Regions from separate parts of the Thauera sp. SDU_THAU2 genome, predicted to be linked through region 2. Evidence: predicted binding sites of a transcription regulator. Region 2 holds the regulator's gene; each other region holds the start of a gene.
What was found. The regulator FliA, encoded in region 2, starts transcription of late flagellar genes. The targets are predictions, from matches to a motif close to CTAAAGTTNNNNNNNNNNNNGCCGNTA.
Positions count from the first base shown of each region.

Region 1: motA (flagellar motor stator protein MotA) is a predicted target of FliA. The motif match lies at 2,928-2,954, and genes of this name have one in related genera.
Region 3: AAFL97_RS14220 (flagellin N-terminal helical domain-containing protein) is a predicted target of FliA. The motif match lies at 4,516-4,542, and genes of this name have one in related genera.
Region 4: AAFL97_RS02925 (surface-adhesin E family protein) is a predicted target of FliA. The motif match lies at 2,047-2,073, and genes of this name have one in related genera.

Region 1 is NZ_JBBWUN010000003.1:1,439,744-1,447,108, forward strand. It holds gene AAFL97_RS08000 (sensor domain-containing diguanylate cyclase) at 1-1,710, shown strand, start outside; gene flhD (flagellar transcriptional regulator FlhD) at 1,853-2,170, shown strand; gene flhC (flagellar transcriptional regulator FlhC) at 2,180-2,770, shown strand; gene motA (flagellar motor stator protein MotA) at 3,022-3,876, shown strand; partial or broken gene motB (flagellar motor protein MotB) at 3,921-4,955, shown strand; gene AAFL97_RS08025 (chemotaxis protein) at 5,048-6,019, shown strand; gene AAFL97_RS08030 (chemotaxis protein) at 6,029-6,988, shown strand; gene cheY (chemotaxis response regulator CheY) at 7,018-7,365, shown strand, end outside.
Region 2 is NZ_JBBWUN010000003.1:1,336,440-1,343,804, reverse strand. It holds gene AAFL97_RS07525 (TonB-dependent siderophore receptor) at 1-848, opposite strand, end outside; gene AAFL97_RS07520 (TonB-dependent receptor plug domain-containing protein) at 814-1,032, opposite strand; gene AAFL97_RS07515 (STN domain-containing protein) at 1,041-1,637, opposite strand; gene AAFL97_RS07510 (FecR domain-containing protein) at 1,782-2,819, opposite strand; gene AAFL97_RS07505 (sigma-70 family RNA polymerase sigma factor) at 2,827-3,345, opposite strand; gene motD (flagellar motor protein MotD) at 3,477-4,361, opposite strand; gene AAFL97_RS07495 (flagellar motor protein) at 4,371-5,111, opposite strand; gene AAFL97_RS07490 (RNA polymerase sigma factor FliA) at 5,133-5,894, opposite strand; gene AAFL97_RS07485 (MinD/ParA family ATP-binding protein) at 6,020-6,811, opposite strand; gene flhF (flagellar biosynthesis protein FlhF) at 6,813-7,365, opposite strand, start outside.
Region 3 is NZ_JBBWUN010000003.1:2,705,642-2,713,006, reverse strand. It holds gene fliK (flagellar hook-length control protein FliK) at 1-177, opposite strand, end outside; gene AAFL97_RS14240 (flagellar protein FliT) at 224-544, opposite strand; gene fliS (flagellar export chaperone FliS) at 558-962, opposite strand; gene fliD (flagellar filament capping protein FliD) at 977-2,434, opposite strand; gene AAFL97_RS14225 (flagellar protein FlaG) at 2,458-2,739, opposite strand; gene AAFL97_RS14220 (flagellin N-terminal helical domain-containing protein) at 2,924-4,405, opposite strand; gene AAFL97_RS14215 (tetratricopeptide repeat protein) at 4,709-7,003, shown strand; gene AAFL97_RS14210 (glycoside hydrolase family 99-like domain-containing protein) at 7,058-7,365, opposite strand, start outside.
Region 4 is NZ_JBBWUN010000003.1:399,656-407,020, forward strand. It holds gene thiC (phosphomethylpyrimidine synthase ThiC) at 1-880, opposite strand, end outside; gene thiD (bifunctional hydroxymethylpyrimidine kinase/phosphomethylpyrimidine kinase) at 1,034-1,921, opposite strand; TPP riboswitch at 1,914-2,009, opposite strand; gene AAFL97_RS02925 (surface-adhesin E family protein) at 2,106-3,686, shown strand; partial or broken gene AAFL97_RS02930 (protein-L-isoaspartate O-methyltransferase family protein) at 3,839-4,491, shown strand; gene AAFL97_RS02935 (rhodanese-like domain-containing protein) at 4,499-4,822, shown strand; gene AAFL97_RS02940 (TolC family outer membrane protein) at 4,849-6,150, shown strand; gene waaA (lipid IV(A) 3-deoxy-D-manno-octulosonic acid transferase) at 6,160-7,365, opposite strand, start outside.

The DNA.
Region 1 (7,365 bases), 100 kb from region 2:
CGCACGATGGCGCTGGGCTTTTCCCTGTTGTCGAACTATCGCAAGGGTGCCTGCGAGGCTTTCGACTATGAGCAATTCTGGTCCTCTTCGCTGGTGATGGCGCTGTCGATGCAGGCGCTGGCGCTGCGCGTGCGCGTGCTTGCCGCGGACGAGGCCTTCAGTCTCGGCCTGCTTGCACGCGTCGGTGAACTGGCCCTGGCGACACTGTATCCGGCCGAGTTCGGCCGCGTGCTGCGCGAAATCGCGGCGACGCCGACTCTGCACCAGCTCGAGCTGGAAGAAAAGGCCTTCGCCATGACGCATAGCGAACTCGGTGCCGCGATGCTGACGGACTGGGGGCTGCCCGAAGTCATGGTCGCGCCGATGCGGTGTTACGAAACGCCGGAGCAGGTCTGCTTCGCCGAGGCCAGCCGGGAAGCCGGCCTGCTGCAATGCCTGGTGCTCTCGCGGGCAATCGCCCGGCTGTGCCTCTCGCCCGAGTCCGAGCATGCGAACCTGATGCCGCCGATGCTGCGGCTGGCGAGCCGGCTCGGGATATCGCACAGCGATTTCATCGCATTGTGCGAGAACGTCGGGCGTGAATGGGGAGAGTGGGGCAAGTTGCTGCTGCTCGAGACCAGGCAGGCGCCCGAGTTTTCCCTGCTGTCGTCCACGCAGGAACCGTCCACTGCCGAAGCCGCCCGGCGTTCCCGGGGCGATTCGGCTCAGCGCCCGGGCGCGGCGGGCGATGAACTCATGGATGACGAAGCGGTTCGCGTGCTCGTGATCGGCGCCAACGAGGACGAACGCGCATGCATGCGTTCGACGCTGGATTCGGAGTCCTTCCTGATCACCGAAGAGGACGATTACGACCAGGGAATCGAGCGGGCGATCGACATCCAGCCGCAACTGATGGTCGTCGATTGGGGGCATGCAGGCCGTTGGGCCGACTGGATCCGGGCCTTGCGCGACACCCGTTTCGGCGCTTCGCTGTACCTGCTGGTGCTGCTCGACGAGTTGGACGAGGAAACCCTCAAGAAGGCCGCCGACGCGGGGGCTGACGATTTTCTCGTGCGGCCGGTCTGCCCGAGCGCGTTGGCGCTGCGGATGCAGGCAGGGCGCCGTATGATCCTGCTGCAGCTTCGGCTCGAACAGGAGCGCGAGGAGCTTCGGCATTTCGCCGCCGAGCTGGCAATCTCGAACCGGCGCCTGCAGGAGGCGGCGATGACCGATGTGCTGACCGGCGTGCCGAACCGGCGGTATGCCATCGATCGCCTGTACATGGAATGGGCTGCATGCGCCCGCCACCATCGTCCCCTGACGGTGATGGTCGCGGACCTGGACGGTTTCAAGGAAATCAATGACGCGCACGGGCACGACGTCGGCGACATCGCCTTGCGCCAGGTATCGGAGGTGCTGCGCGGCGAGCTGCGTGCGCAGGATGTCCTCTGCCGCATGGGCGGAGACGAGTTTCTCGTCATCTGCCCGGATGCCGATCTGAATGCGGCGCTTGCCTGCGCGGAGCGCCTGCGGGCGGCGGCGGCCAATCTGGAGATCGAAACGGGCGGTCCGCAGTTGCGTCTTTCGGTCAGCATCGGCGTGGCGACGCGCGACGAATCGATGCCGGCGATGAAGGCGCTGATCAAGCTTGCCGACCGGGGGGCTTTCCTCGCCAAGGCGCGCGGGCGCAACTGCGTCGTGGCGCCGCAGTCGGCTGGTCTGCTTCCCTGAGTTGCGGGTTGTATGCGTTTTTGTTGTTTCGGGACAACGCCGATGCTATCCGATTACGCGCCAGCGTGACTTTGTAACTTGCTGATACGAATGATTTGCTCTAGCTTTGACGCCGCTCGTCCCCGAAAGGGATTGGAAATTTATGGACCGACCCGACTTCCAGGCCGAAATTCGTGAACTGAACCTCGCTTACCTGATGCTTGCGCAGCAGATGCTGCGCAGCGATCGGGCGACGGCGATGTTCCGGCTCGGCATCGGCGACGAACTGGCCGAGCTGATCGCGACGATGAGCGCGGCCAAGCTGGTGAGAATGGCGGGAAGCCAGATGCTGGTGCCGTGCTTCCGCTTCGATGATGCCCAGCTTGCCCGACTGATGGCGGGCGAGGGACGTGATGCGGTGAGCGCCGGCCTGCATGCCGCGATCATCGCCGCAGGCAAGGCGGCCGAAGGTGCGGCCTGAGGAGCAGACATGAAGAACAAGAGCGTGCTCGACGAGGCGGACGACATCCGCCGTGCGGTGGAAATGGTGCAGCTCGGCGCGCGCATGCAGATGCTCGAAGTCGAGACCAGGCTGAGCCGCGAGAAGCTGTTGCGCATCTACAAGGAAGTGCGCGGCGTCTCGCCGCCGAAAGGGATGCTGCCGTTCTCGACCGACTGGTTCATGACCTGGCAGCCGAACGTGCATTCGTCGCTGTTCATGGGGCTGTACCGCTTCTATGTCGAGCGCGCCGCGCTGGGCGGCCTCGATGCGATCATCAAGGCCTACCATCTTTATCTCGACCATCTCGAAGCCAGCACGCTGGAGCCGGCGCTGAGCCTGACGCGTGCCTGGACCCTGGTCCGGTTCTTCGATGCCGATCTGCTGCAGATGGCCTCGTGCAAATCGTGCGGCGGCAGCTTCGTCGCCCATGCCCACGACCCGGTGCACGATTACGTATGCGGCTTGTGCAACATGCCGTCGCGCGCAGGCAAGTCCGGTTCGACCAGGACGCGCACGGCCAAGCCGAAGGCGGTGGCCAAGCGCAAGCCCGTGAATCGGGCGGTTGCCGAGACGGCCTGAAGCAGAGTTCGCCGCCCGTCCGGGCGGCACGGAGAAAGGGGCTGCCCGCAGGCCGGGGCAGCCCTTTTTCATCGCCGCGCCGCGCGCCGCGACCACATGCAGTATGGGAGCGTGTGGGCTGTTTTTCGGGCCGTTCGGCGAGCTCCATGCAGCCGGATTCAAGTTTTTCCGGTGCCTGACGATAAAAGTCACGGGTTCTGGATTCCGTTGCGGTTAGGCTGTGCCGCGGCGTCTTCATCTTGGAGTGAGTTGTGTTCCTGATCATCGGCTACGTCATCGTCCTGGCCGCATCGCTCGGCACCTATGCGGTGCATGGAAGCCTTGCCGCGCTGTGGGTGCCGATGGAGTATCTCGCCATCGTCGGCCTGATGATCGGCGGCTTCGTCGCGAGCAACGGTGTCAAGGCGATCAAGGCCACGATCGGTGCGCTGCCCTCGGTGTTCAAGGGCTCGGGGTACAACAAGGCCATGTATGTGGACCTGCTGGCACTGCTCTACGAACTGCTCGCCAAGGTCCGCAAGGAAGGCCTGATGTCGATCGAAGGGGACATCGAGAATCCGGAGTCCAGCCCGATCTTTTCCAAGTATCCGAGCGTCACCGCCGATCATCATGCGATCGAATTCCTGACCGACTACCTGCGCATGATGGTGGGCGGCAACCTCAATGCGTTCGAGATCGAGAACCTGATGGACATGGAGATCGAAACGCACCACACCGAAGCACACCAGGCGCCCCACATCATGGCCAAGGTGGCCGACGCGCTGCCGGCCTTCGGCATCGTCGTCGCGGTGATGGGGGTGGTGAACGTGATGGGTTCGGTGGGCCAGCCGCCGGCGGTGCTGGGCAAGATGATCGGCGGCGCGCTGGTCGGTACCTTCCTCGGCATTCTGCTGTCCTACGGTTTCGTCGCGCCGATCGCCAGCCAGCTCGAACAGAAGGTCGAGGAAGGCGGCAAGATCTACCAGGTCATCAAGGTCGTGCTGCTTGCCAGCATGAATGGTTATGCGCCGCAGATCGCGGTCGAATTCGGCCGCAAGGTGCTGTATTCCACCGACCGGCCCGGCTTCGTCGAGCTCGAGCAGGAACTCAAGAGCCGCAAGGGTTGAGCGATGCGCGCGCAGATCGGCCAGGGACGTGAAGGGAGCGCGGCGTGAGCGACGATACCCAGCAGCCCATCGTCGTCAAACGGATCAGGAAGGGCGGCGGCGCGGCGCACGGCGGCGCGTGGAAGATCGCCTATGCCGACTTCGTGACGGCGATGATGGCCTTCTTCCTGCTGATGTGGCTGCTGGGCTCCACCGCCCAGGGCGACCTCGAAGGCATCGCCGATTATTTCCAGAATCCGATCAGGATGTCGATGGAGGGGGCGACGGCACGGGCGACAGCTCGAGCGTGATTCCGGGCGGTGGCGAGGACCTGACGCGCTCGGTGGGCCAGGTCAGGCGCGGCGACGTCGAGAGCACCCGCTCGATCAACATGGATGCGGCGGGCGGCAAGCGCAAGAGCGAGGCCGAGATCAGCGCCGAGAAGCTGGCCGAGCGGCGGGAGCGCGCACGCCTGATCGACCTCAAGGGCCGCCTCGACGCGATCATCGAGGCCAATGCCTCGCTGCGCCAGTTCAAGAACCAGATCCTGATGGACATCACCACCGAAGGCCTGCGAATCCAGTTGGTCGATGAGCAGAACCGGCCGATGTTCACCTCCTCGAGTGCCGAACTGAGGCCTTATACGCGCGACCTGCTGCGCACGATCGCCGGTGCGCTGAACGACGTCGATCATCGCATCAGCCTGTCGGGGCACACCGATGCGTCCCAGTACGCCGGCGGCGAGCGGGGTTTCTCGAACTGGGAGCTGTCGTCGAATCGTGCCAACCGCATCGCGCCGCGAACTGGTCGCGGGCGGGCTCGAAGCCGGCAAGATGGTCCGCGTCGTCGGCCTGGCCGACACTATTCCGCTCAACCGCGCCGATCCTCACGACCCGATCAACCGGCGCATCAGCATCATCGTGCTGAACAAATCGACCGAAGATGCGATTCGCAGCCAGACCAGCACGGCCGGCGTCGATGTCGGCGCCGGCGACGACCGCGAATCGATCGGCGGGCAGATCGACAGCAGCGTCCCGGTGCCGCCGCCGGGCGGGCCGCGAGGCAGCCTGATCCAGGGGCTTCCACCGCCGCCGAGTTGAGCCGGCGGGCTCAAGTCCTGGCGAATCCGGCCGATATCGAATCCATACCGTCGCAAATGCGATAACCGATTCTTGCCCCAGACGGGGGGAACATGTCCGACCTTCTGAAGAACATCGACGCGCGTACCCGGCTGGCCGGGACGAACAAGCTCGAAATCCTGTTGTTTACCCTCGGCACCGATGGCCGCACCGGACGGCGCGAGACCTTCGGCATCAACGTGTTCAAGGTGCGCGAAGTGATGCGCACGCCGAGCATTACCGCCGCGCCCGAGATGCCAGCTTCGGTCGAAGGCATGGTGAGCCTGCGCGGCACGCTGGTGCCGGTGGTCGATCTGGCGCGCTACATCGGCATGAGCGTCGAGACGCCGCGCGAGATCATGATCGTCACCGAATACAACGGCCACACCCAGGGTTTCCTGGTCGAGGCCGTCGATACCATCCTGCGTCTCGACTGGTCGCAGATGCGGGTGCCGCCCGAGATGCTGACGGCCAACATGGGCGGTCTCGTCACCGCCGTCACCGAACTGCCGGGCAACAAGCTGGTGATGATGCTCGACGTCGAGAAAGTGCTGTCCGAGACGACCCGCTACGACAACGAATACATCTTCAAGGACATCGTCCAGTTGCCCGATGGCGATGGCCGTGTGGTGTATTTCGCCGACGATTCCTCGGTGGCGCGGCGCCAGATCCAGCAGACGCTCGACGCCATGGGCGTGCGCCACGTCTCGGCGGTCAATGGCCGGCAGCTGTGGGAGGAGCTGAATCGTGCCGCAGCCCATGCGGAAACCAGCGGGCGCAAGATCGGCGATCTCGTCAGCCTGGTGCTGACCGACGTCGAGATGCCCGAGATGGACGGCTACATCCTGACCAAGCAGATCAAGTCCGACCGCCGCTTCGCGGGCATTCCGGTGATCATGCATTCGTCGCTGTCGGGCAACTCCAACCAGCAACTGGGGATGTCGGTGGGAGTGGATGAATACGTGCCCAAGTTCGAGCCGCAGCGCCTGGCGCAGACCCTGAGCCGCCTGCTGGTCGAAGGCGTCGCGCCGCAGGCGCAGGATTGAGGAGCCGCCATGCTGAACCTTGCCCAGGAAGAATCCGCGCTGCTCGACTCGGTCGTCAGCCGCACCCAGCTCGCAGGCTCCAACTGCATGGAGATCCTGTTGTTCTCGCTCGGCACCACCGAGCATTTCGGCATCAACGTGTTCAAGGTGCGCGAAGTCTCGAAGACGCCTTTCATCACCCGCACGCCCAACATGCCGACCGGCGTGGAAGGCTTGATTTCCCTGCGCGGCAACGTCATTCCGGTGCTGTCGCTGGCCGGCATCCTCGGCGTCGCCCAGCCCGGAACGCTGAACGAAGGCGCGATGATGGTCACCGAGTACAGCAAACGCACGCTCGGTTTCCTGGTCGAGGAAGTCGATCGCATCATCCGCGTCGATTGGGAGAAGGTGCGTACGCCGGAGAACGTGTCGGGCGGCAGCCATGCCTACATCACCGCGATCACCGAGCTGCCGGACGGGCGCCTGGTGTCGATCCTCGACGTCGAGAGCATCCTGGCCAACACCTTCGGCGATGCGGTGGTCGGCAACATCGAGCCGATCGGCAACGGCCACGAGGTCAACGTCTTCTTCGTCGATGACTCGAGCGTGGCGCGGCGCAAGATCACCGAAGTGCTCGACAAGCTCGGCGTGCGCCACAAGCACGCGCAGAACGGCCTCGAGGCATGGACGCGCCTGGTCAGCATCGCCGATCACGCCGAGCATGCGGGCCGCCCGGTGGCCGAGGAGATCGACCTCATCATGGTCGATGCCGAAATGCCCGAGATGGACGGCTACGTGCTGACGCGCAACATCAAGGCCGACTCGCGCTTCGGCGGAATTCCGGTGGTGATGCATTCCTCGCTGTCGTCCGAGGCCAACCGGGCGATGGGCAAGCGGGTAGGGGTGGATGCGTACGTGGCAAAATTCGACGCTGACGTACTTGCCGAAACCCTGAGGCCGCTGCTCGCGCGTGCGCGCCGGGCAGCCTGAGCCGAGCCGGAATGAATGGAGAACCTGGAATGTCCGACCCCAAACTCAAATTTCTCGTCGTCGATGATTTCTCGACCATGCGGCGGATCGTCCGCAACCTGCTCAAGGAGCTGGGCTACACCAACGTCGATGAAGCCGAGGATGGTGCGATCGCGCTGCAGAAGCTGACTTCGGGGCAGTTCGACTTCGTCGTCACCGACTGGAACATGCCGAACATGGACGGGCTGACGCTGCTGCAGACGATCCGCCGCACGCCGCAGCTCAAGCACCTTCCGGTGCTGATGATCACCGCCGAGGCGAAGAAGGAAAACATCATCGCCGCGGCCCAGGCCGGTGCCAGCGGCTACGTCGTGAAGCCGTTCACCGCGGCGACGCTG
Region 2 (7,365 bases):
CAGGCTGCTGCGTCTGCCACACTGACGCGGCGTTGCTCAAAAAGCTCGGACTTGAGACGAGACCCATTGAAGCCTGCCACCAATTGATGCTGCCTGCCCCACAATGAGTAGCGTCCATTCAAACGGATATCCAATCCGTCCACATTCTCTTCGCGGTCAGTGATCTGGCCTGTGCCACCGATAGGGGCGGACATGTCGGAACTGAAATTGTAGATATAGCTGCGTTTCGCATAGCTGTCGCGTTTGGTATGGCCGTATCTGAGCTTGACGTTCCAATCGTCGTTGAACGCATGTTCAAGCGCTGCGGAAAACGCGGTATCCTGCTTTTTCCAACGAGCCCAGTCCGCGGCATTGTTGTCATGCCGGTCAAAAGGCGTCAGCGTGCCGTCCGTGAATATCAGCGGCATGCCCGACTGGGCCCACGGAGTCGCCTTGGATTTTTCTTGCGAGCGTTCAAGCGACAGCGACAGTACCGTCCTGTCCCCGAGGTCGGCATCGAGTACGCCGTAGAACACATGGTTATCGCCCTTGTAGCGATCCACCCAGGACTTAGCCTCGTCGTAACCGGCCACAACGCGCCCTCGCAGGGTGCCCGCCGTATTCAAGGGACCGCCCACATCAGCAACCAAGCGGCGCTTATCCCAACGGCCCAGCCCGGCCTCGACGGACCCCTGGAATTCGCTGGTCGGCCTTTTGCGCACCACATTAACGCTCGCCCCCGGATCGCCGGCCCCGATCAGCAGGCCGGTGGCGCCACGCACCACCGCCACGGAGTCATAGATGGCGCTGTTGAGAATGGCGCCGGAATTGTCATCAAGCGTTGAAGTGAGACGGCAAGAGCAGGCCATCCACCTGAAGCCTTTCGATGACGAAGCCGCGCGAATACCAGGCGGACCGACCGCCAATGCCCGCTCCGTTATTTTCGACAAACACCCCGGTGGTCTGGTTGATGACGTCGCGCAGCGAGTGGAGCTCTTGCTGATCCATGCGCTCGCGCGTGACGATCGACACCGACTGCGGTGTTTCGCGCAAGGTCAGATTCAGACCGTAGCGTAGTTGGATGGGGCGCTGGTCGTGAAGGAGTCTGTGCCTTCGGTGAAGGCGCCGTCTTCGATTGCTGCCGTTACCGCCACCGGGGCCAGCATCGTCGCACCTCCCTGCAGTTGCGGCGCCTGGATCAGCCGATAGCTGCCGTTGGCCGTGCGCTGCGCCTGCAGGCCGTGCTCGCGAAGCAGTTCGTCGAAGCCGTCTTCGACCGAGTAGCGGCCGGCAAGGCCTCGGCTGTTGCGGCCTTCGAGCAGATCGCTGTCGACGGTCAGCTCGATGCCGGCGGCGGCGGCAAAAGCGTTGAGCGTCTGGCCGAGGGGAGCCGCCGGTACGTTGAAGCTGTGGCGGGTATCCGCGGCCTGCGCGGCAGCCTGGGCGAAAGCCGCGGGTGCGGCGATGCCGGCGCCGCCCAGCGCCATGCCGAGCAGCAGCACGGTGCGCACGGCGGCGGTGCTGCGCTTTAGGGGGAGTACCGGCCGGGTAGCCTCGGCTGGCCGGGCGGCGGCTTGCGGGTTGCTGGCGAAGCTGACGGCGCGGGCTGGACTGGCGGAGCTGGCTTGATTGACGGAGTTCGGGCGACGCTTGGGCATCTCGGTTTCCTTTCGGCTCGGAAGATGAGGTGGGGTTTCATCCTGTATTCCGAACGAGAAGGAAAATCCCTCAATCGAAAGGCGAAGAAAATTGTAACAACAGCATCGGCGGCAAACGGCACAGCCTTGGCGGCGGGCGCGGGTTCAGCCGGCGGCCTTCACCGTGCCCCACCAGCGGGTGCGCCAGACGACTTCCAGCGGCAGGCCGAGGGTGAGGTTTTCGAGCGCGCGGTCAGTGTCGCGCAGCGAGAACACACCGGTGACCTTGAGGTGGGCGACGGCGGGGTCGCAGCGCAATACGCCGGGCCGGTAGCGGGCGAGTTCGGCGACGAGTTCGTCCAGGCGCATGCCGTCCGCCACCAGCATGCCGCGCGTCCAGGCGTCGGCTGTTTGCGGGACGGCGACGGCCGGTTGGATATGCTCGGCACTGAAACTGGCGCTGTGGCCGCTGTCGATGCGGGCAAGCGTTGCGGGAGCATGGGCGGGGCGGATTTCGACCGCGCCTTCGAACACGGCGACGTGCGCGCCGTCGTTATCCTGCCTGACGGTGAAGCGGGTGCCGAGCGCCTGCACGCTGCCGTGACGGCTGTGGACGCGGAAAGGCCGGTGCACGGGCGAGGGGTCGGGCGCGGTGGCGACAAGGATTTCGCCGGCGCGCAGGATGAGCAGGCGTTGGTCGGCGTCGAAGTGCAGGTCGATGGCGGACGCGGATGCGAGCACGACGTGGCTGCCGTCGGGCAAGGTGAGCTCGCGAATCTCGCCGGTGCCGGTGCTGTGGCCAGCGGCGGCGATCTGCCAGCTTTCGCTGCGGCGGACGAGGTAGCCGGCGCCGCCGATGCTGACGAACAGCCCAAGCAGGCCGAGTGCGCGCCTGCGCCCCTGCCAGGCGGCCGGGGCGGGTTCACGCAGGGCGTGGCGGGCAACTTCGCGCGGCACGCTGTGGAGCAGCTTGTGCTCGAAGGCTTGCAGGCGGTTCCAGGCGAGTTCGTGCTGCGGGTGTTCGGCACGCCAGCGGGCAAAGGCGGCGCGATCCGCGTCGCTGGCATCGTCGGCCCACAGGCGGGCCATCCATTCGGCAGCGCGCTGGACGATGGCGGGGTCGATCGCTGCGCCACTGGCTGAAGAAGCCTCTTGTGTACTGCCCTTGCCGTGCCCGGGCGAGGTGGCGGAAGCGTCGAGCATGACAGCTTCAGCACACCGGGCCGTGCACGGCCTGATAGCAGGCGAGCAGGCCGGCGGCGATATATTTCTCGACGGACGACACCGAGACTTGCAGCTCGGCGGCGATATCGCGGTAGCTCATGCCGTCCAGCTTGCACAGCAGCAGCGCCCTGCGGGCCTTGGCCGGCAGGCCGTGCAGCGCCGCGTCGATCTCGACCAGGGTTTCGATGGCAAGGGCGCGGTCTTCTTCGGACGGGGCCAGCGGCTCGGGCAACAGGGCCAGGGCTTCGAGGTAGGCGGCCTCGATCTGGCGGCGGCGGTAGAGGTCGATGACCAGGCCGTTGGCAATCCGGGTGAGGTGGCGGCGGGATTGGTCGGACGGCGGCACCCTGCCCGTCCTCAGCAACTGAAGGTGGACATCGTGCGCGAGGTCTGCAGCGTCGAAGGCATTGCCGAGCTTGCGGCGCAGCAGGCCGCGCAGCCAACCGTGGTGATCGGTGTAGAGGTTTTCGACCTGACGCTGAAACGTGAATTCGGTGCTGCTCACAGTACCCTTCCGGCGCCCGATGAGCCGGCTTGTCGGCAGAGAACGGGCAAATGAGAACTGTTTACAGTCTATGAGAAACTCGGGCGGAACGCGATAAGCCAGGCCAGGGGCGAGACGACGAAGACCGAGTCCTATGACGGATCGGTATCAGCCGAAGCGGCCGTGGCATCGGCCGGAGCGGTGCTGGCCTCGTCCCCCGGCAGGATCGAGCGGATCGGGTCGTCGGGCGACATGCGCGTCGGCCCGACCGGCGTCGGTTCGACGTCGCGCGCTTCCAGCAGGATCGTGACGCGGCGGTTGCGGCCCCTGCCCTCTTCGCTGGCGTTGTCCGCCACCGGGCGCTGGTCGGCATAGCCAGCGACGCTCAGGCGGCCGGGCAGCACGCCGCTGTCGACGAACAGGCGCGCGACGCTCGAAGCCCGCACTGCCGACAGCTCCCAGTTCGACGGGAAGCGCGCGGAGGCGATCGGCGCGCTGTCGGTGTGGCCTTCGATGGTGATCGGGAAGATCGAGGCCGTCAGCACTTGTGCCACCGCACGCAGCGCCTCGACTGCAGGCGCGCTCAGGGCCGCATCGCCCGACGCGAACAGCAGCGCGGCATTGATGTCGATGCTGATGCCGAAAGCGCCGTCGGACACATTGACTTCGCCGGTCTTCGACAGCCCGCCCAGCGCGCGGCGGATCTCGTCGGCCATGCCGCGCATCTGCGCGGTGGTCTGCCTGCGGCGGGCTTCGCTGGCTTCCTGCAGTTCCGAACTTGCCGGCGGCGCGGGGCGCACGACCGGCGCCATCGCCACCGGCGGCACGATGAACTGCTCGCCCCGCTCGGTGATGCTGAGATTGCGGAAAGCCTGGACGATCGAGTCCGACACGACGCGGTACTTGCCCTCGTTGATCGAGGACAGCGAATACATCACGACGAAGAAGGCGAACAGCAGCGTGATGAAGTCGGCGTAGGACACGAGCCAGCGCTCGTGGTTGTCGTGCTCTTCCGCCCGCCTGCGTCTGCGCGCCATGGCCTGCGGCTAGACCACGTAGCCCTGCATGCGGCTGGCGATGATGCGCGGGTTCTCGCCGTTGGCGATGCCGACGATGCCATCGACGAACATCTCGCGCTGCGTCACCAGCACGCCGATCTGCGCCGACAGCTTCTTGGCGATCGGCAGGAACACCAGGTTGGCGAAGCCCACGCCGTAGATGGTGGCGACGAAGGCGACGGCGATGCCCGCGCCCAGCCGCGACGGATCGGACAGGTTCTCCATGACGTGGATCAGCCCCATCACCGCACCGAGGATGCCGATGGTGGGCGCATAACCGCCGGCCGCTTCCCAGATCCTGGTCGATTGCCGCATCCGGGCTTCCCAGGCGTCGATCTCGACTTCGAGCACTTCGCGCAGGCGCACCGGATCGACGCCATCGACCAGCAGTTGCAGGCCCTTGCGCATGAACGGGTCCGGCAGGCTGCCGATATGGTTCTCGAGCACCAGCAGGCCGTCCTTGCGTGCAATCTGGCTCCAGCCGGCAACCTGGTCGATCATGCGCGACGGGTTGGTCACCGGCGGCACGAACACCCAGCGTGCCATGCGCACGCCGTCGACGAAGGTGCGCAGCGGGCTCTGCAGCATCACCGCGCCCAGCGTGCCGCCGATGACGATGAAGAAGGCCGTCGGCTGCAGCAGCGAGGACACATGCCCGCCTTCGAGCACCTGCCCGCCGACGATCGCGGCAAACCCCAGCACGAGGCCGAAGACGCTGATCCTATCCATGACGCAGTCCGGGCGCTGTCATCAGCTCTGCTGCTTCTTGGGCGGCCGGCCGCGCCGCGCGGTCGCCGGCGCGTCGCCGCCGAACACCGACGAGCGCAGCCGCGCCACCGCCTGGCTGTGGAGCTGGCAGACCCGCGACTCGGTGACGCCGAGCACGGCGCCGATCTCGCGCAGGTTCAGTTCCTCGTCGTAATAAAGCGCCATCACCAGTTGCTCGCGCTCGGGCAGCACCTCGATCGCCGACACCAGCCGCCGACGCATGTCGGCGTCCTCCAGCAGATCCAGCGGATTGGCATCCTGCTGCACCAGATGGCGTTCGAGGAAATCGTCGTCCTGGTCGTGGCCGAAGTCCTCGAAATACACCAGTTGGTGCCCGCGCGCTTCCTGCAGCATGTGCTGGTACTCGGCCAGCGGCACACCGAGCGATTCCGCCAGTTCGCTTTCGCTCGGCGCCCGCCCGTATTCCTGCTCCAGCCTGTGGATGGCGGATTCGATGCGCCGCATGTCGCGCCGCAGGCTGCGCGGCAGCCAGTCGGCTTCGCGCAGGCCATCGAGCATGGCACCGCGGATGCGCTGCACGGCATAGGTCTCGAACTGCGCGCCGAGCCCATCCTCGTAGCGGCCGATGGCATCGAGCAGGCCCATCATGCCGTTCTGGATCAGGTCGTCGACTTCGACGCTGGCCGGCAACCTGGCCATGAGCTGGTAGGCGATGCGCTTGACCAGCGGCGCATAAGTTTCGACCAGATGGGCCTTGTCGAGATTACCTTGGGCGTCGTACATCCATTGGGCCTGTATTTTCCTGCGGCGCGATCCGGCCGGCATACCTGGACTGGGAGGGGACTGCCTGCATTCTCCCGCACTGTCACAGGCATTACCAGCGGGATACATCACACCGCCTCCCATGATCAGGCATTCCGCACGGACTTCGCCCGGCCCGCCGCCTCGATGCCGCGCATGAAGGCGGCACTGGCCGCACGCGTCGCCGCGGCGGCATCGAAACGCGACAGCGTGGCAGTCAGGTCGTCATGCTCGACCTCGCCCAGCCATTCCAGCGGCAGGCCGACGTGGCGCCGGACCAGGGTGCTCAGACCGGCGAAGAAGCGCGCGGCATCGTCGCGGTCGCGTGCACGGCAGACCGCGACATGGGCGGAGCCCGCGCCGGCGGCGGCCAATGCCTTGATCGTGCGATAGGCCTCGGTGGCCCCGCTCGCGCTCGCCTCGACCACCAGCAGGCGGCGCGGCGCGGCAGCGACGAAGGGAGAGGGCTCGGCCGCCGTTTCACCATCGGCATGCACCAGCACGAAGCTGGCATGGCGGTGCAGGATGCGCAGCGCCTCCACCAGGCAGGCGCGGCGTGCGTCGTCCAGCAAGGGCAGCGCCAGCGCGGCGGCCACCGCCGGCACCCGGCCGAGCAGGCCCGGCGAGGGCTGCAGCACGTCGGCCAGCGTGCTGCGGCCGTCGAGCAGTTGCAGCAGGTCCGGTCCGGGCGCCTGGCGCAGCACTTCGCCCAGCCCGGCTTGGCCCTCGGCCTCGTCCAGGATCAGCACCTGCTCGGCATGGCCGGCGATGCGATGCGCCGCCAGCACCGCGTTGTGCGCGCGGCGGCGGCCGCAGGCATAAAGCGCCAGCACCTGGGGCGGCACGCGGCGGAACAGGCGCCTCAGCCCTGCCGCCTGGTCTTCGCGTCGGTCCATCATCTCAGCTACCTCCGGCTGCGGCCAGCATCATTCCCGTCTCGTCGCCGTTCAGATGCCAGGGCGATTCGGCGCCCTGCCCGCGCAGCGCGCGATGCAGCAGATAGGCCCGGTTGGGCAGGTGCAGGTCTTCCGGCACCCGCTGGCCGTTGGTCAGGTAGCGGATCCCGAGCCGGTGGCGCACGGCGACGTCGAGTGCCGGTGCCAGGGAGGCGGCCTCGTCCACCTTGGTGAAGATGCAGCCTGCCAGATCGTCCCCGGCATAGGCGCGCACCACGTCGTCCAGCGTGTCGCCGCGCGCGGTGGCGTTCAGCAGGAGCAGGCGGCGGACGTCGCCGGCGCCGCTCAGCATCGCCGCCTGTTCGGCCACCATGCGGTCGCGCTGGCTCATGCCCATGGTGTCGATCAGCACCATGTGCTTGTTGCGCAGGCCGGCCAGCGTCTGGCGCAGGTCCGCGGCATCGCGCACCGAGAACACCGGCACCCCCAGGATGCGGCCATAGATGCGCAACTGCTCCTGCGCGCCGATGCGGTAGCCGTCGGTGGTGATCATCGCC
Region 3 (7,365 bases), 1.4 Mb from region 2:
CGAGCCGTCGGGCAGGGTGCGCAGCAGCGTGGCGAAGAAGCGCTGGCCTTGCTGCAGTTCCGGCAGCAGGGCCTGGATTTCGCGCGCGCGCTGCAGGCCGGCAACCGGCGGGCTGGTATTGAAGAAGCTGGCCTCGGTGAGTGTTCTCAGCCGGGCGGCGAGGTCAGCGGGGATCATCGAGGTTCCCTCCTTGCCCGGGAGAGTCACCCCAGGGTCGGGCGCGTCAGATGTTGCCGTACGTATCGCGTACGTTGCGCCTGCGTATCGTGCCGGACAGCAGCTTGCGCGTGCTCTCCAGGAAAGGTTCGGCATGGCTGCGAACGTCGGCGTCGAGTTCCAGCATGCGCTGGATCATCGTCGCCATTTCCCGCTGCGCAGCATCCGGCAGCCCGGCGGTGTCGGCAGGGGCGGCCGCGGCCGCCTTGCGCAGTTCGGAGCTCGCCGCTTCGAGTTCGGCGAGCCGGCTCCAGTCGTTGCGCACCGCGGCCTCCGCCATGGCTTCGTACAGCGCAAGCAGTTCACGGCAGCTTTCCGGCGTCAGCATGTCGGCCTCCCGTTCAGGCCGTGGCCTGGTCGGCGATGCCGGCCCAGGCTTCGCGCAGGCTGGTGAGCAGGCCGATGACTTCGTTCAGCGCCGCCTCGCTGCTGTGCAGGTTGGCATACAGCAGGCGCTCGCTCATGTATTCGTACAGCGCGTGCAGGCGCCCGGCCAGTTCGCCGCCGGCATTCATGTCGAGGCTGACCTTGAGGCCGTTGTCGATGATGTTGATGGCCTTCGAAATGGACTGGCCCTTGGTCGGGATGTCCTTGTTGCGGACGGCGACCAGCGCGGTGCCCAGCGCCAGCAGGGCGCCGTCGTACAGCATCAGGATGAGCTTGTGCGGGCTGGCCGCGTCGACGCTGGTTTCGGTGCCGACGCGGGCGTAGGCCGAGGCGCGGTTGGCGTAGGAAGTGCCGAACATGGTGTCCCGTCTCCTTAGCCGCCGATCTTGGGCAGGTTGGCCAGTTGCTGGGCCAGGTAGCTGCTGGTCTGCGACATGCCGGCGAGCAGGCTGTCGAGGCGCGAGAACTCGATGCGGTAACGTTCTTCCATGCCCACGATGCGCTCGTCGATGCGGTTGAACTGTTCCTGCAGGGACTTGATGCTGTCGTCGATGCCCTTGGTGCGGGTGGCGATCAGGCCCGTCCTGTCGTCCAGCAGGCCGCCGAGGCGTTCGCTGAAGGTCGCGGCGAAGCCTTTTGCGCCGTCCTTGCCGTTGAAGAAGGCCACCAGGTCCTTGTTCGGGTCCGACAGCGCGGCATCGAGCTTGGCACTGTCGAGCGACAGCTTGCCATCGACGGTCACCTGGCCGCTTTCCTTGTCCAGCTTGGTCCCGCTGCCGATGCCCAGCTCCGCCAGCGACTGTACGCCGCCCAGCCCGCCCAGCGCGTCGTTGAGGGCGTTGCGCAGCGTGGACTGGATGTTGCGCACGGTGGAGTCGCCGGTCAGCGTCGAGCCCTGGCGGGTGGTGGTGTCGTAGGCGGTGACCGACTTGAGGATGTCGGTGACTTCGTTGTAGGCCTTGACGAAGGCGTCGACCGCCTTGCGCGCTTGTTCGTTGTCGGTTGCGACCGCCAGCGTGCCCTTCAGGCTGGTCACGTCGGTTTCCGGCTCATCGTTCAACGTCAGCGTGACGCTTTCCAGCACGTCGTCGATGGTGTTCTTGCCGCGCGAAATCTCGATGCCGTCCACCTTCAGGCGGGCGTCCTGTGCTGCCTGCACCGAGTACATGCCATTGCCGCCGGCGCCCGTGCCGGGATCGTAGCTCAGCCCTTCCAGGCCGCCGGCGCCGGTGAGCTTGAAGGCCATGTTGGCACCGGTGGCCGGGCCGTTGACGGCGGCACCGGTCAGCACCAGTTGGTCGGCCCTGCCGTTATTGACGATGGTGGCCTTGATGCCGAGCGAGGCATCGTTGTTGATGGCGTCGCGCAGTTCGGCCAGCGTGCCGCCCTCGAACTCGAACGAAGCCATCCGCTCGGCGTCGGCTTCGAAGCTGCCGCTTTCATTGACGGTGCCGAACTGGATGCTCAGCCTGCCGGCGGCCGGCACGAAGCTGGTGGCGGCATCGGTGGAGACGCGCTGCTCCTTGGCGAGCTGGAACACTTCGATCGAATGGTTGCCGGTCGCAGCGCCCGCCTTGGCGGTGGCAGTGAAACCCTTGCCGCTGACCGTGGCCTTGACGCCGCCGAACACGTCGTTCTTGCCCAGCGCCTCGGCTGCGGTCTGCAGGCTGCTCAAGGCGCCTTTGATCTGGCCGAAGGCCGACAGCTTGGCCGTTTGCGCGGCCTCCTTGTTCACCAGCGGCTGCTGGGTCGTCCGGCGTTCGGCGGTGATCAACTGGCTGACGATGGAGGTGATGTCGAGGACGGAACCCCCAGACGTGATCGCGGCCATGATGTGCTCTCCTTCTGTGTCGCTCAGGCCTGCTGCTTGATCAGCAGCCCCTGCAGCTTGTCCATCGCCTTGGCGATGGCGACGATTTCCTCGGATGGGATCTGGCGGATGACCTCGTCGGTGGATGCATCCACAACTTTGACGATGGTACGGCCAATATCCTGGTCGATGGAGAATTGCAAGTTCTGTGCCACGGGAGAGATGGCGGAGCGCATTTCTTCCACGGCCTGCGCGATCTGCTGGGCGTCGGGTTGCGGCGCCGGGGTGGCAGCGGGCGTGCCGGCGGTCGGCGCGCCTGTTGCCACCGCCACTGGATCGGGGGCTGCCGCCTGCGGCGAAGATTGAGTGGCCTGCGACAGGATGCGCGCCGTCTGCGGGATGGCGCTGCCGATCGATTCGATGTTCTCGATTCACCTCCTTGATGGGCGAACGGCGCGAGACTCTTGCGAGCCCCGCGCCGGGTGATGCTACACCGTCAGACTGCGGCTATCAGCGGAGCAGCGACAGCACGTTGTTGGGCAGGGCGTTGGCCTGCGACAGCATCGCGGTGCCGGCCTGCTGCAGGATCTGCGCGCGGGTCAGGTTGGCCGTTTCGGAAGCGAAGTCGGTGTCGCGGATGCGGCTGCGGGAGGCCGACATGTTTTCCGAAGTGGTCTGCAGGTTGGCGATCGTGGTCTCGAAGCGCGACTGCAGGGCGCCGTACTTGGCACGCTGGCTATTGACGGCCGCCAGGGCGGAGTCGACCAGCGCCAGGCTGCGTTGCGCCGAATCAACCGAGCTGACGTCGAGATCGGCCACCTTCTGCAACTGCCCGGAAGCATTCGCATTGTTGAAGAAGTCGGTGGTGTTGGCAGCTTCGATGCTGAAGGTGCGCTCCGAATCCAGGACCAGTTGGCCGGTGGCGACGGCGGTGGCGCCCGCGGCGGTACTCGTGCCGCCGATGGTTGCCGCTGCCGAGCCGCTCGCCGCGTTGGCGATGGTGATGTTCTCGCCGTTGGCGTTGAGCAGGGTGATGCCATCGCCGCCGTCATTGACACGGGCCGTCACGCCGGTCTTGGCCGACACATCGTTGAAGGCATTGACCGCGGCAGCCAGGCCGTCCTGGTCGATGGCGCTGCCGACCGTGAAGGACACGGTCACGGCGGTGGCGTTGTCCGACTTCACGTCGAACTTGTACGAGGTGTTGGCCGTCATGGCCATGACGTCGATTTCGGTCTTGGCGGAAGCCTTGACGCCGGTCTTGCCGGTTTCGGCATTGATCTGCTCGGCGGCCTTCTTGGCCGAGGCGCCTGCGGCAATGGTGACGGTGGCCGCGCCGGTCGCGCCGTTGATCGTGACGGCGCCACCAGTCACGCGGCTGGTGGCTGCGGCGTTCGAGCCGATCGCAAAGGCCGTGCTGCCTGAGGTCAGGTCGCCCTTGGCGCCGGCATCGGTGGCGACCTTGGAGCCGACACGGTAGTTGCCGTACTGGCTGGTGCTGAAGTTGGCCGAGGTGGCGGTGATGCTCTGGCCCGCGTTGGCGCCGACCTGGAACACGGCGGAGGTGAAGGAGCCGTCGAGCAGCTTCTGGCCGTTGAATTCGGTGGTCTTGGCGATGCGGTCGAGTTCGGCCGTCAGTTCGTTGACTTCGGCGTTCAGCGCCTTGCGGTCGGACGCCGAGTTGGTGGCGTTGGACGACTGCACGGCGAGTTGGCGGATGCGTTGCAGCACTTCGCCGGCGGACTCGAGCGCGCTTTCGGCGGTCTGGGCAAGCGAGATGCCGTCGTTGGCATTGCGGCGGGCCTGGTCGAGGCCGCGGATCTGGGCGGTGAAGCGTTCGGAGATGGCGAGGCCGGCGGCGTCGTCCTTGGCGCTGTTGATGCGCAGACCGGAAGACAGGCGCTGCAGCGAGGTGGCCAGCGAACCGCCGGAACCGTTCAGGTGACGTTGGGCATTCAGCGACTGAACGTTGGTGTTGATGACTTGCGACATGATTGTTCTCCGTCAGAGAAGTATCAAAAAGGTCCGGCGGTGTTTGGGTGAAAGCCGGTCGGTTCCAGGAGCCAGTCCGATAAACCGTTTTCCTGTGCTCTTGGCTCCATTAACGGCGGCAAGGTGCCGGACTTTAGGGGTTTTCTTGCCCGGAGGCGGCAATCATTGCCGCTGCTCGCTTGCCGTCGGGACGGGCCATGCCGGGGCGCATGTGGAGCACGGTAAGATGCGGCACCTTTCAAGCGTGGGCACTGCCTTGCCATGACCGGACACAGCTCTCTTTCGGCATCAGACCAAAGGATCTTGAGCGAAGCCGCCGCGCATTTCGCCGCCGGCCGCCACGCGCAGGCGGCGGAACTCGCCCGCGGGCTGTGCTTGCGGCATGCGGATTGCGGCCCTGCGCACAAGCTGCTCGGCAGCGCCCTGCACCTGCTGGGCGAGCATGGCGGGGCCGCGCGGGCACTGCGTCGCGCGGTGGAACTGCTGCCGCAGGACGGACAGGGCTGGAGCAACCTCGGCAATGCCCTGGCCGCTGCGGGCGAACGGGCGGATGCGATCGCCGCACACCGCCGGGCGGTGGAATTGCTGCCGGACGCGGCCACGCCGCGCTACAACCTGGCGTGCGCGCTGCTGGAGCAGGGCGAGCGCATCGAGGCGCTGGAGCAGTTCTGGCTGGCCTACGAGCGCGCGCCGCAGGACGCCGAGCTGGCCGGACTGTGCCGCGAACTGCTGGTCGAACTGGGCGATGCCGGGCTGAAGCAGGTGTTCTGCCGCCTGAACCTGCAGCATCTGCCGCAGGACACGGGGGCGCTGGCGATGCTGGGGGCGCTGCTGGTCGACGACCCGGCCGGCGACAAGGCCGAAGCCGAGCGCCTGCTGCGCGCCGCGCTTGCGCAGGCACCGGAGGATGCGCCGAGCTGGTCCAACCTGTGCGTGCTGCTGCAAGGCCAGGCGCGGCTGGCCGAGGCCATCGAGGCCGGCCAGCGCGCGGCGGCGCTGGCGCCGGAATGGGCGCTGGCGTTCAGCAACCTGGGAGCGGCCTTGCGCGACGCCGGCGCCTGGCCGGAGGCGAAGCAGTGTTTCAGGCAGGCATTGGCCAGTGACGGCGAATGCGTGGACGCCTGGTACAACCTGGGCTGCGTGTGCGTTGATCTCGGCGAGCACGAGGAAGCGCGGGCCGCGTTCGTCGAGGCCGTGTCGCGCTCGCCGCGCCCCGCCTGGCTGCTGCAGGGCGCCCATGCCTGCCGCCAGGTGGTGGACTGGGATGGCGCGGAGCTGATGGAAGCCGAACTGGCGCGCCAGCTGGCGGACGGCGCCCTGTCCACCGCCAGCGGCCATTGTCCTTCGCCTTTCGCCTGGCTGACGACGCCGGGCGCCACGGCCGAATCGCAGCTGCAGGTGGCGCGCAATTTCGCCGCACAGTTCGCCGGCCATGCTGCGCTGCCGGAGCGGGCGATGGCGGACAGAAGCGGGGCCGTGCTGCGGATCGGCCTGCTGTCGGCGGATTTTCGCGATCACGCCACCGCGCACCTGATGACCGGTGTGCTGGAAGCGCTGGATCCGGCGCGCTTCCGGTTGATCGCCTACGATTACGGCCCGCCCGAAGGCGAGGGCGACGTCTACCGGCAGCGCCTGCGCGCGGCGATCCCCGAATGGGTGCAGGTGGCGCCGATGTCCGACCTCGAAGCGGCACAGCGCATGCGCGCCGACGGTGTGGACGTCGCCATCGACCTCAAGGGCTGGACGCAGGGCTACCGCGCCGGCATCCTCGCCCATCGGCCGGCGCCGTTGCAGATGCAGTGGCTGGGCTTTCCCGGCACCATGGGCGCGCCCTGGCTGGACTACATCATTGCCGATGCGGTGGTGATTCCGCCCGGTGCCGAAGCCGGCTACAGCGAGCAGGTGCTTCGCCTGCCGGGCTGCTACCAGCCCAACGACCGTGGGCGCGAGGTCGGTGCCATGCCCGCCCGCGCCGCGCTCGGCCTGCCGGACGAGGCGGTGGTGCTGGCGGCTTTCCACCAGTATTACAAGATCACCCGCGACAGCTTTGCGCTATGGCTGCGCGTGCTGGCGCAATGCCCGCAGGCGGTGCTGTGGCTGCTGGACGGGCCGGACAGCGGCAAGGCGGTTTTCGTCCGCGAGGCGCAGGCTGCCGGCATCGATCCCGCCCGCCTGGCATGGGCGCCGCGGGTGGCGGCGGCGGAACACCTGGGGCGGCTGGGCCGGGCCGATCTGGCGCTGGATGCCTTTCCGGTGAACGCGCACACCACGGCCAGCGACGCCTTGTGGGCCGGCGTGCCGCAGTTGGCGCTGTGTGGCGACAGCTTCGTGTCGCGGGTGTCGGCCAGCATCGTCAGCGCGGCAGGCTTGTCGCAACTGGTGGCGGCAGATGCCGCCGGCTACGAGGCGCTGGTGCTGGAACTGGTCAGGGACGGCGCGCGGCGCGCGGCCTTGCGCGAGCAATTGCGTGAAACGCGCGAACGTGTGCCCTTGTTCGATGCCCTGGCGTTTGCCCGTCATTTCGGTACCGGGCTGGAGCTGGCCTGGGCGCGCCACCGGCAGGGGCTGCCGGCGGTGCATATCGATGCGCCGGGCTGACGGGCGCCGGGCTGACGGGTGCCTGGCTGATAGGGATCAGACCGGGCCGCCGTTTCAGCGCACCCAGGCGGCGAGCCATTCGGCACGCCGGGCATCGATCATCCAGCCGGTGCGCACCGCGTCGCGCAAGGCCGTGCCGAGGGCTTCGCGCTCGTCGCGGTCGGCGATCAGGCGGCGCAGCGCATTCAGCCACTGCTGGGGCGTGTTCGCCACCCGGACGACGGGCAGGCTGCCCTGGTAGGGCAGGATGTTGCTGCACACCACCGGGTAGCCGAGTGCGCCGTATTCCAGCAGCTTCAGGTTGCTCTTGGCCTCGTTGAAGGCATTGGCGGCGAGTGGGGCGACGGCGATGTCCAGGCGCA
Region 4 (7,365 bases), 940 kb from region 2:
GCACCGGGCTGTTGCGGATGATCCATTCGCGGGTCTCGTGGATGTTCTTGCCGGTCGACAGATCCATCACGGTGTCGCCGCCCCAGCGGATCGCCCAGGTCATCTTGTCGACTTCCTCGTTGATCGAGGAGCCGAGCGCCGAGTTGCCGATATTGGCGTTGATCTTCACCAGGAAGTTGCGGCCGATGATCATCGGCTCGGTCTCCGGGTGGTTGATGTTGGCCGGGATGATGGCGCGGCCGCGGGCGACTTCGTCGCGCACGAATTCGGGCGTGATCTCGGCGGCCAGGCTGGCGCCGAAGCTCTGACCCGGGTGCTGGCGCAGCAGCATGTCGGCCATGCGCTGGCCCTTGGGGCCGGTGGCGCGCAGGGTCTCGATGTAGCGGGCGCGGTTCAGGTTCTCGCGGATGGCGATGTATTCCATCTCGGGGGTGATGATGCCGCGGCGCGCATAGTGCATCTGGCTGACATTCTGCCCGGCCTTGGCGCGGCGCGGCTTGCGGTGCAGGCCGGGGAAGCGCAGTTCGTCGAGCGCCTTGTCGGCGGCGCGCTGGCGGCCGAATTCGGAGGACAGGTCGGGCAGCACTTCGGTGTCGCCGCGCTCCTCGATCCAGCCCTGGCGCAGCGCAGGCAGGCCGGAGCGGATGTCGATCTTCGCCGCCGGGTCGGTGTAGAGGCCGGAACAGTCGTAGACGAAGATCGGCGGGTTGGGCTCGGCGCCGAAGGAGGCCGGGGTGTCGCTTTGCGTGATCTCGCGCATCGGCACGCGGATGTCCGGGCGCGAGCCTTCGACGTAGATCTTGCGCGAGTTCGGCAGCGGCGCGATCGCCGCTTCGTCGACGTGGGCGGATGAGGCGAGGAATTTTTCCGGGGCGTTCATGAGGGCTGTCTCCGTGTTGGGTGTTTGAATCGTGTACGGCGGGATGGAACTGGGAAAAGGCTGCACCGCCAGCGCGGAATGCGGAGATAGGGTGGTGCGGCGGGGAGGGTGCGAGGCGCTGCGGACCTGCTCGGTGCGGGGCGCCGGAGGGGTTCAGTCCGAACCGTTCCGTACGCGCCACAGCGCGTGGAAGTGATGGACCGGTCCATGGCCGCTGCCTACCGCCAGCTGGTCTGCATGCGCGATCGCATTCACCAGCCATTGGCGCGCATGGCGTACCGCTGCTTCGACCGGGCGGAAGTCGCCCGCCGTCTGGGGCAGCAGCGCGGCGATGGCCGAGCTCAGCGTGCAGCCGGTACCGTGGGTGTTGCGGGTGTCGATGCGCCGGGCGGGCAGTTCGACCATGCGGTCGCCGTCGAACAGCAGGTCGGTCAACTCGTTGCCCGGCAGATGGCCGCCCTTCAGCAGCACCCAGCGTTCGGACGACTGCGGCAGCAGTTCGCGCAGGCGCTCGGCGGCGCGGTACATTTCCTTGACCGATTCCGGGGCGCGCTGCTCGAGCAGCACGCCGGCTTCGGGCAGGTTGGGGGTGATCATGAAAGCCTGCGGGAAAAGCGCCTCGCGCATCATCGCGATCGCGCTTTTTGCCAGCAGGCTGTCGCCGCTCTTGGCGACCATGACCGGGTCGAGCACGACCCTGGCGGCCTGCCAGTGGGCGAGGCGGTCGGCAACGGTGGCGGTGACTTCGGCGCTGCCGAGCATGCCGATCTTGGTGGCGTGCAAACGCACGTCGGCGAACAGGGTGTCGATCTGCAGGCGCAGGAAATCGGTCGGCGGCACATGCACGCCGGTCACGGCCTGCGTATTCTGCGCGGTCAGAGCCGCGACCACGCCGCAGCCGAAAGCGCCGAGCGCGGAGAAGGTCTTGATGTCGGCGAAGACGCCTGCGCCGCCTGACGGATCGATGCCGGCGATCGAGACGACGTTCGGAATGTGGGATGTGCCGCTGGCCGCAGCCGCGGATGATGCAGATGAGTTCATGAGTCCGTTTCCCTACGCCGGTGCGAGCCGGATCAGGTTCCAAGGGTGTATCTCAGCCCATTCGCCATGGGCACCCCCAACGAGAGCGGCAGACGATACTGCATGTGCTCTCGTGTGGCAAGGGTCTCAAGATTTCGCTGGCGGGGTCGTTTAGGATCGTACCGATCCGAATCCGGCTGTTTCGATGAAACCGTTCCGTCCGCTTCTCCTCGCCATGCTGGTCGCCATGCCCTTGCAGGACGCGCTTGCCGCCGACTGGCAACTGGTGCTGAGCGACCGCAGCCGGCGCGTCGAAATCGATCGCGCCAGCATCTTCTCGTCCGACCGCGGCACCAAGGTGTCGTGGGGCAGGGTGGTGCTGGGCAGGGCGGAAGCGGCTGCTTCCGGCTACGCCACGATCAAGGCGCTGAATCGCTATGACTGCCAGAACCGGACTTTCGCCACCGTCAAGCGCGTTTATCTGGACATCGACGACAACATCGTGCGCGAGGAGCCGGTCGCCGATGCGCAGCCACTGCAGGTGACGCCGGGGTCGGTGGATGAACGGATGTGGCGCGAGGTATGCGGCCCGCCATCCGCCGCCGACATCCAGAAAGTGGCGGGCGAGATCCAGAAGCTGGCCGGGAAGGCCGTGCCGCAGGCAATCGCCGTCAAGCCTGCCGAGCGGTTGCAGCCTGTCGAAGCGTCTGCCCGTCCCGGCCCGATCGAGGCGGGCGACGTTTCAGCGCAGCCGCTCCGTGCGACGGATACGCAGCCAGCGCCGGCGTCGATCGTGCCGGGCCTGCCCGGCGTCAAACCGGCCAGGCCCGATGCGCAAGCGATGGTGCGGGAGGCGCCCGAAGCCCCGGAGGCTGCGCCGCAGCGCCCGGCCGGGCGGCCTGAACCCGTAGCGGCCGTGCAGAAACCGAAGCCGAGTGCTGCGCGCAAAGCGTCCGCGGGCGAGGCGGCCAGGCCACGCGCCACGCCGCCGGCCCGGTCGCCAGGGGGAAGCGGGCAGCCGCAAGCGCTTGCGGCGAAGCCAGTGGGCGAGGCGGCAAAGGCCGATCCGCTGGAGGCGCTGCTGCAGGCCCAGCGCAGCGGACCGGCAGGGCCGGGCTGGAGTTACGAGGGTGAGACCGGCCCCGACGCCTGGGGGCGGCTGCGGCCCGACTGGCGCACCTGCAGCGAGGGCCAGCGCCAGTCGCCGATCGATCTGCGCGAAGGTCTGGCGGTCGATCTGGCCCCGGTCAAGTTTCATTACCATGCCAGCGGTTTCCGCATCAGCGATACCGGCAACACGCTGCAGGTCGATGTCGGCGGCGGCATGGGCATGGAGGTGCGGGGCGTCCGCTACGAGCTCGAGCGCTTCACGCTTCACCGCCCCTCGCAGGAGCGCATCGGCGGCATGGCCTACGACATGGCGATGTACCTCGAGCATCGCAGCGCCGGCGGCGACATCGCGATGCTGGCCGTGCAACTGACGGTCGGCACGGAGCCCAACGCGCTGCTGCAGACGCTGTGGAACAACCTGCCGCTCGATCGCGGCCGCGAGTACGTGCCCGATGCGGCCATCGACCTGGCCACTTTCGTGCCGGCCGATCCGGCTCATTTCCTTTACCTGGGCTCGCTGCCGACGCCGCCCTGCACCGAGGACGTGGTGTGGGTGGTGATGAAGACGCCGGTGGAGATGAGCGCCGATCAGCTCGCCCTCTTCAGCCGCCTGTACGCGCGTAATACGCGGCCGATCCAGCCGACCAACGGCCGCCTGGTGCTCGAGTCGCGCTGAATCCGCGTGCCTGGCGTTCGCGGCTGCGCTTCCCGCGCTTTGCCCGCGATCCATTCCCGTCGCAAGGCATCAACTGCGTTAGAATGACGCGGTTTTGCCACGATGGACGGCGTACCGAGTCGGCGTCCGCCTATTTTCGCCGGGAGCACTTGATGAACTTCGAAAAAGCACGCTTCAACATGGTCGAGCAGCAGATCCGCCCCTGGGAGGTGCTGGATCAGGACGTGCTCGATCTCCTGATGACGGTCAAGCGTGAGGAATTCGTGCCGGCGGAGGCGCGCGCGCTGGCATTCGCCGACGTCGAGATCCCGATCGGCTGTGGCCAGGTGATGCTGAAGCCGGTCATCGAAGGCAAGGTGCTGCAGGCGCTGCAAGCGTCGAAATCCGACTCCGCGCTCGAGATCGGCACCGGTTCCGGCTTTTCGCCGCGCTGCTGGCCGCGCGCTGCGAATGGGTGCGGACGATGGAAATCGAGCCCGAGCTGGTCAAGCTCGCCTCCGCCAACCTGGAGCGCAATGGCGTCGAGAACGTCATCGTCGCCCAGGGCGACGGCATCGACGGCTGGCCCGAGCGCGCGCCGTACGACGTGATCGTCGTTTCGGGCGGCGTGCAAGAGGTGCCGCAGGCGCTGCTGGAGCAGCTCAAGGTCGGCGGCCGCCTGTTCGCCTTCGTCGGCGAGGCACCGGTGATGAAGGCCCGCCTGATCACCTGCGAGGCCGAAGGGCGTTTCCGCAGCGAAGACATCTTCGAAACCGTCGTGCCGATGCTGCAGAACGCAGCGCGCCGCGACAGCTTCAGCTTCTGAGCCGCCCATGCAGCAGATCGGTCCGCGCGACCTGGCCGAGCGCCTGAGCGATGCCTCCCGGGAAGCGCCATTGCTGCTCGACGTGCGCGAGCCCTGGGAGTTCGAACTGTGCCGCATCGACGGTTCGGTGCCGATGCCGATGGGCAGCGTGCCTGCGCGCCTTGCCGAACTGGATCGCGACCGCGAGACGGTCGTGATCTGCCACCACGGCGGGCGCAGCGCTCAGGTGTGCATGTTCCTCGAGCACCAGGGCTTCACCAGGGTCATCAACCTGGCGAGTGGCGTTGCCGGCTGGGCGGCACAGGTGGATCCGGGCATGCCGCAATACTGAGCGGTAGCCTGTCTCCGGAGGCTCGAGTGAATCGCATCCTGGCAATCTGTCTGTCCACACTGTTTTCAGGCAGTGCCCTGGCGGCCGATCTGATGCAGGTGTACCAGGAGGCGCTGGCGAACGACGCCAAGTTCTCCGCCGCCCGTGCGCAGTTCGAGGCCGGGCAGGAGAAGGTGGCGCAGGGCCGCGCCGGCCTGCTGCCGCAGATCGGCCTGAATGCCGATGCAAGCTGGAACGACAACGAGATCGAGGCCCGCGCCGGCAGGACGTCCGGCGACTACGACCGGCGCGGCTACGGCGTCCAGCTCAGCCAGCCCTTGTTCCGCTGGCAGAACTGGGTGCAGTTCAAGCAGGGCGAGCTGCAGACCGCGCTTGCCGGCGCCCAGTTCGATGCGCAGCGGCAGGAGCTGGTGCTGCGCGTCGCCGAAGCCTATTTCGACGTGCTCAACGCCCAGGATGCGGTGGACGCGGTGAGCCAGCTGCGCACCGCGGCGGGTGAGCAGCTGGAACTGGCCAGGACCAGCTTCGAAGTCGGTACGGTGACGATCACCGACGTGCACGAGGCACAGTCGCGCTTCGATCTCGCCTCGGCGCAGGAAATCGCGGCGCAGAACCAGCTCGAAGTGGCGCGCCAGGTGCTGGCGCAGATCATCGGCAGGCAGCCCGACATGCTCGCCGGTCTGCGTGAAGGCGTCGCGCTGCAGCGGCCGCAGCCGGACAGCATCGCCGATTGGGTGAATGCCGCCGAGGCGGGCAACCTGGGCGTGCAGGCGCAGCAACTGGTGCGCGAGATCGCCGCGCGCGAAGTCGAGCATGCCCGGGCCGGGCATCTGCCCACGGTGGATCTGATCGCCTCGCATGGCGTGATCCACCGGCCGCAACTGGCGACCGATCGCAATGAAAGCACGACCATCGGCGTGCAGTTGAACATGCCGCTGTATGCGGGTGGGCGCGTGTCTTCGGTGACGCGCGAGGCGGCGGCGCTGCGCATGAAGGCCGATGCCGACCTGGAGGACGCCCGCCGCACGGCAGCCCTGGCCGCCCGCCAGTCCTGGCTCGGGCTCACCAGCGGCATGGCCGAGGTGAGGGCGCTGGAGGCCGCCAGGATTTCGTCGGCGTCGGCGCTCGAGGCCAACAAGCTCGGCTATGAAGTCGGCGTGCGCATCAACATCGACGTGCTGAACGCCCAGACCCAGTTGGCCGATACGCTGCAGCGCTTGTCGCGGGCGCGTTACGATACGCTGCTGGCGCAGTTGCGGCTGAAGGCGGCGGCGGGCACGCTGGGCGAGGACGACGTCCGCGCCATCAACGCCCTGCTGGCGCCCTGAACGCCGGCTTCAGGCTTTCAATCCTTCGAGCATTTCCAGCGTGCGCGCGGTCGCACCGCGGTCGGCTGCGGCGAAGGCCTTGCCGGCGGCGATCATGACATGGCGCGATGCTTCGTCGTCCAGCAGTGCAAGCCCGATGCGGATGCCGTCCTCCGCATCGGTGGCGCGCCGCGCCGCACCCGCGCAGATCGCCTGTTCGGCGGCAGCGGCGAAGTTGAAAGTGTGCGGGCCGACGACGACAGGGGTGCCCACGGCGCAGGCCTCGATCAGGTTCTGGCCGCCGAAGGGCAGCCAACTGCCGCCGATCAGCGCCACGTCGGCCGCTGCGTAGTAGACGAACATCTCGCCCATCGAATCGCCCAGCCAGACGCGGGTGTCGCCGTCGACCGGGACATCGTCCGAACGCCGCTGCAGCTTCAGGCCGCGGCGGGCCGCCAGCCGTGCCGCTTCGTCGAAGCGCTGCGGGTGGCGCGGCACGAGCGCGAGCAGCACTTCCGGCGGGGCAAGGCGGGCGAAGGCCTCGAGCAGCAGTTCTTCTTCGCCGTCGCGGGTGCTGGCGGCGAGCAGCACGGGCCGCTGGCCGATGCGGCTGCGGAAAAGACTTGCGCGGGTGTCGATATCCTCGGGTGGGGTGATGTCGAACTTGATGTTGCCGGTGACCAGCACGCGGCGGGCGCCGAGTGCGGACAGGCGTGCCGCATCGGCCGCGGTCTGGGCGCCGATCGCGCTCAGCGCGCCCATCGTCAGCGCGCTCAGTGCCGGCAGGCGGGCATAGCGCTTCGCCGAGCGTTCCGAAAGCCGGGCGTTGGCGAGCATCACCGGGATCTTGCGCCGCCGGCAGGCGGCCAGCAGGTTGGGCCACAGCTCGGTTTCCATGATCACGCCGAACTGGGGGCGGAAGTGGCGCAGGAAGGCGTGCGCGAAGCAGCCGAGGTCGTAAGGCAGGTAGCAGCGCAGCACGCGTGTATTGCCGCTGAACAGGCTCTGCGAGGTTTCGCGTCCGGTCGGCGTCATGTGGGTGAGCAGGATGCTGTGCTCCGGCCAGCGCTGCAGCAGCGCCTTGACCAGCGGCTCGGCGGCACGGGTCTCGCCGACCGACACCGCGTGCACCCAGATGACCCGGGTCGGCGCACGCACCGCGTAGCGGCCGAAGCGTTCGCCGAGGTGCCTGAGATAGCCCGGCTGGCGCCGCCCGCGCCAGACGAGGCGCAACAG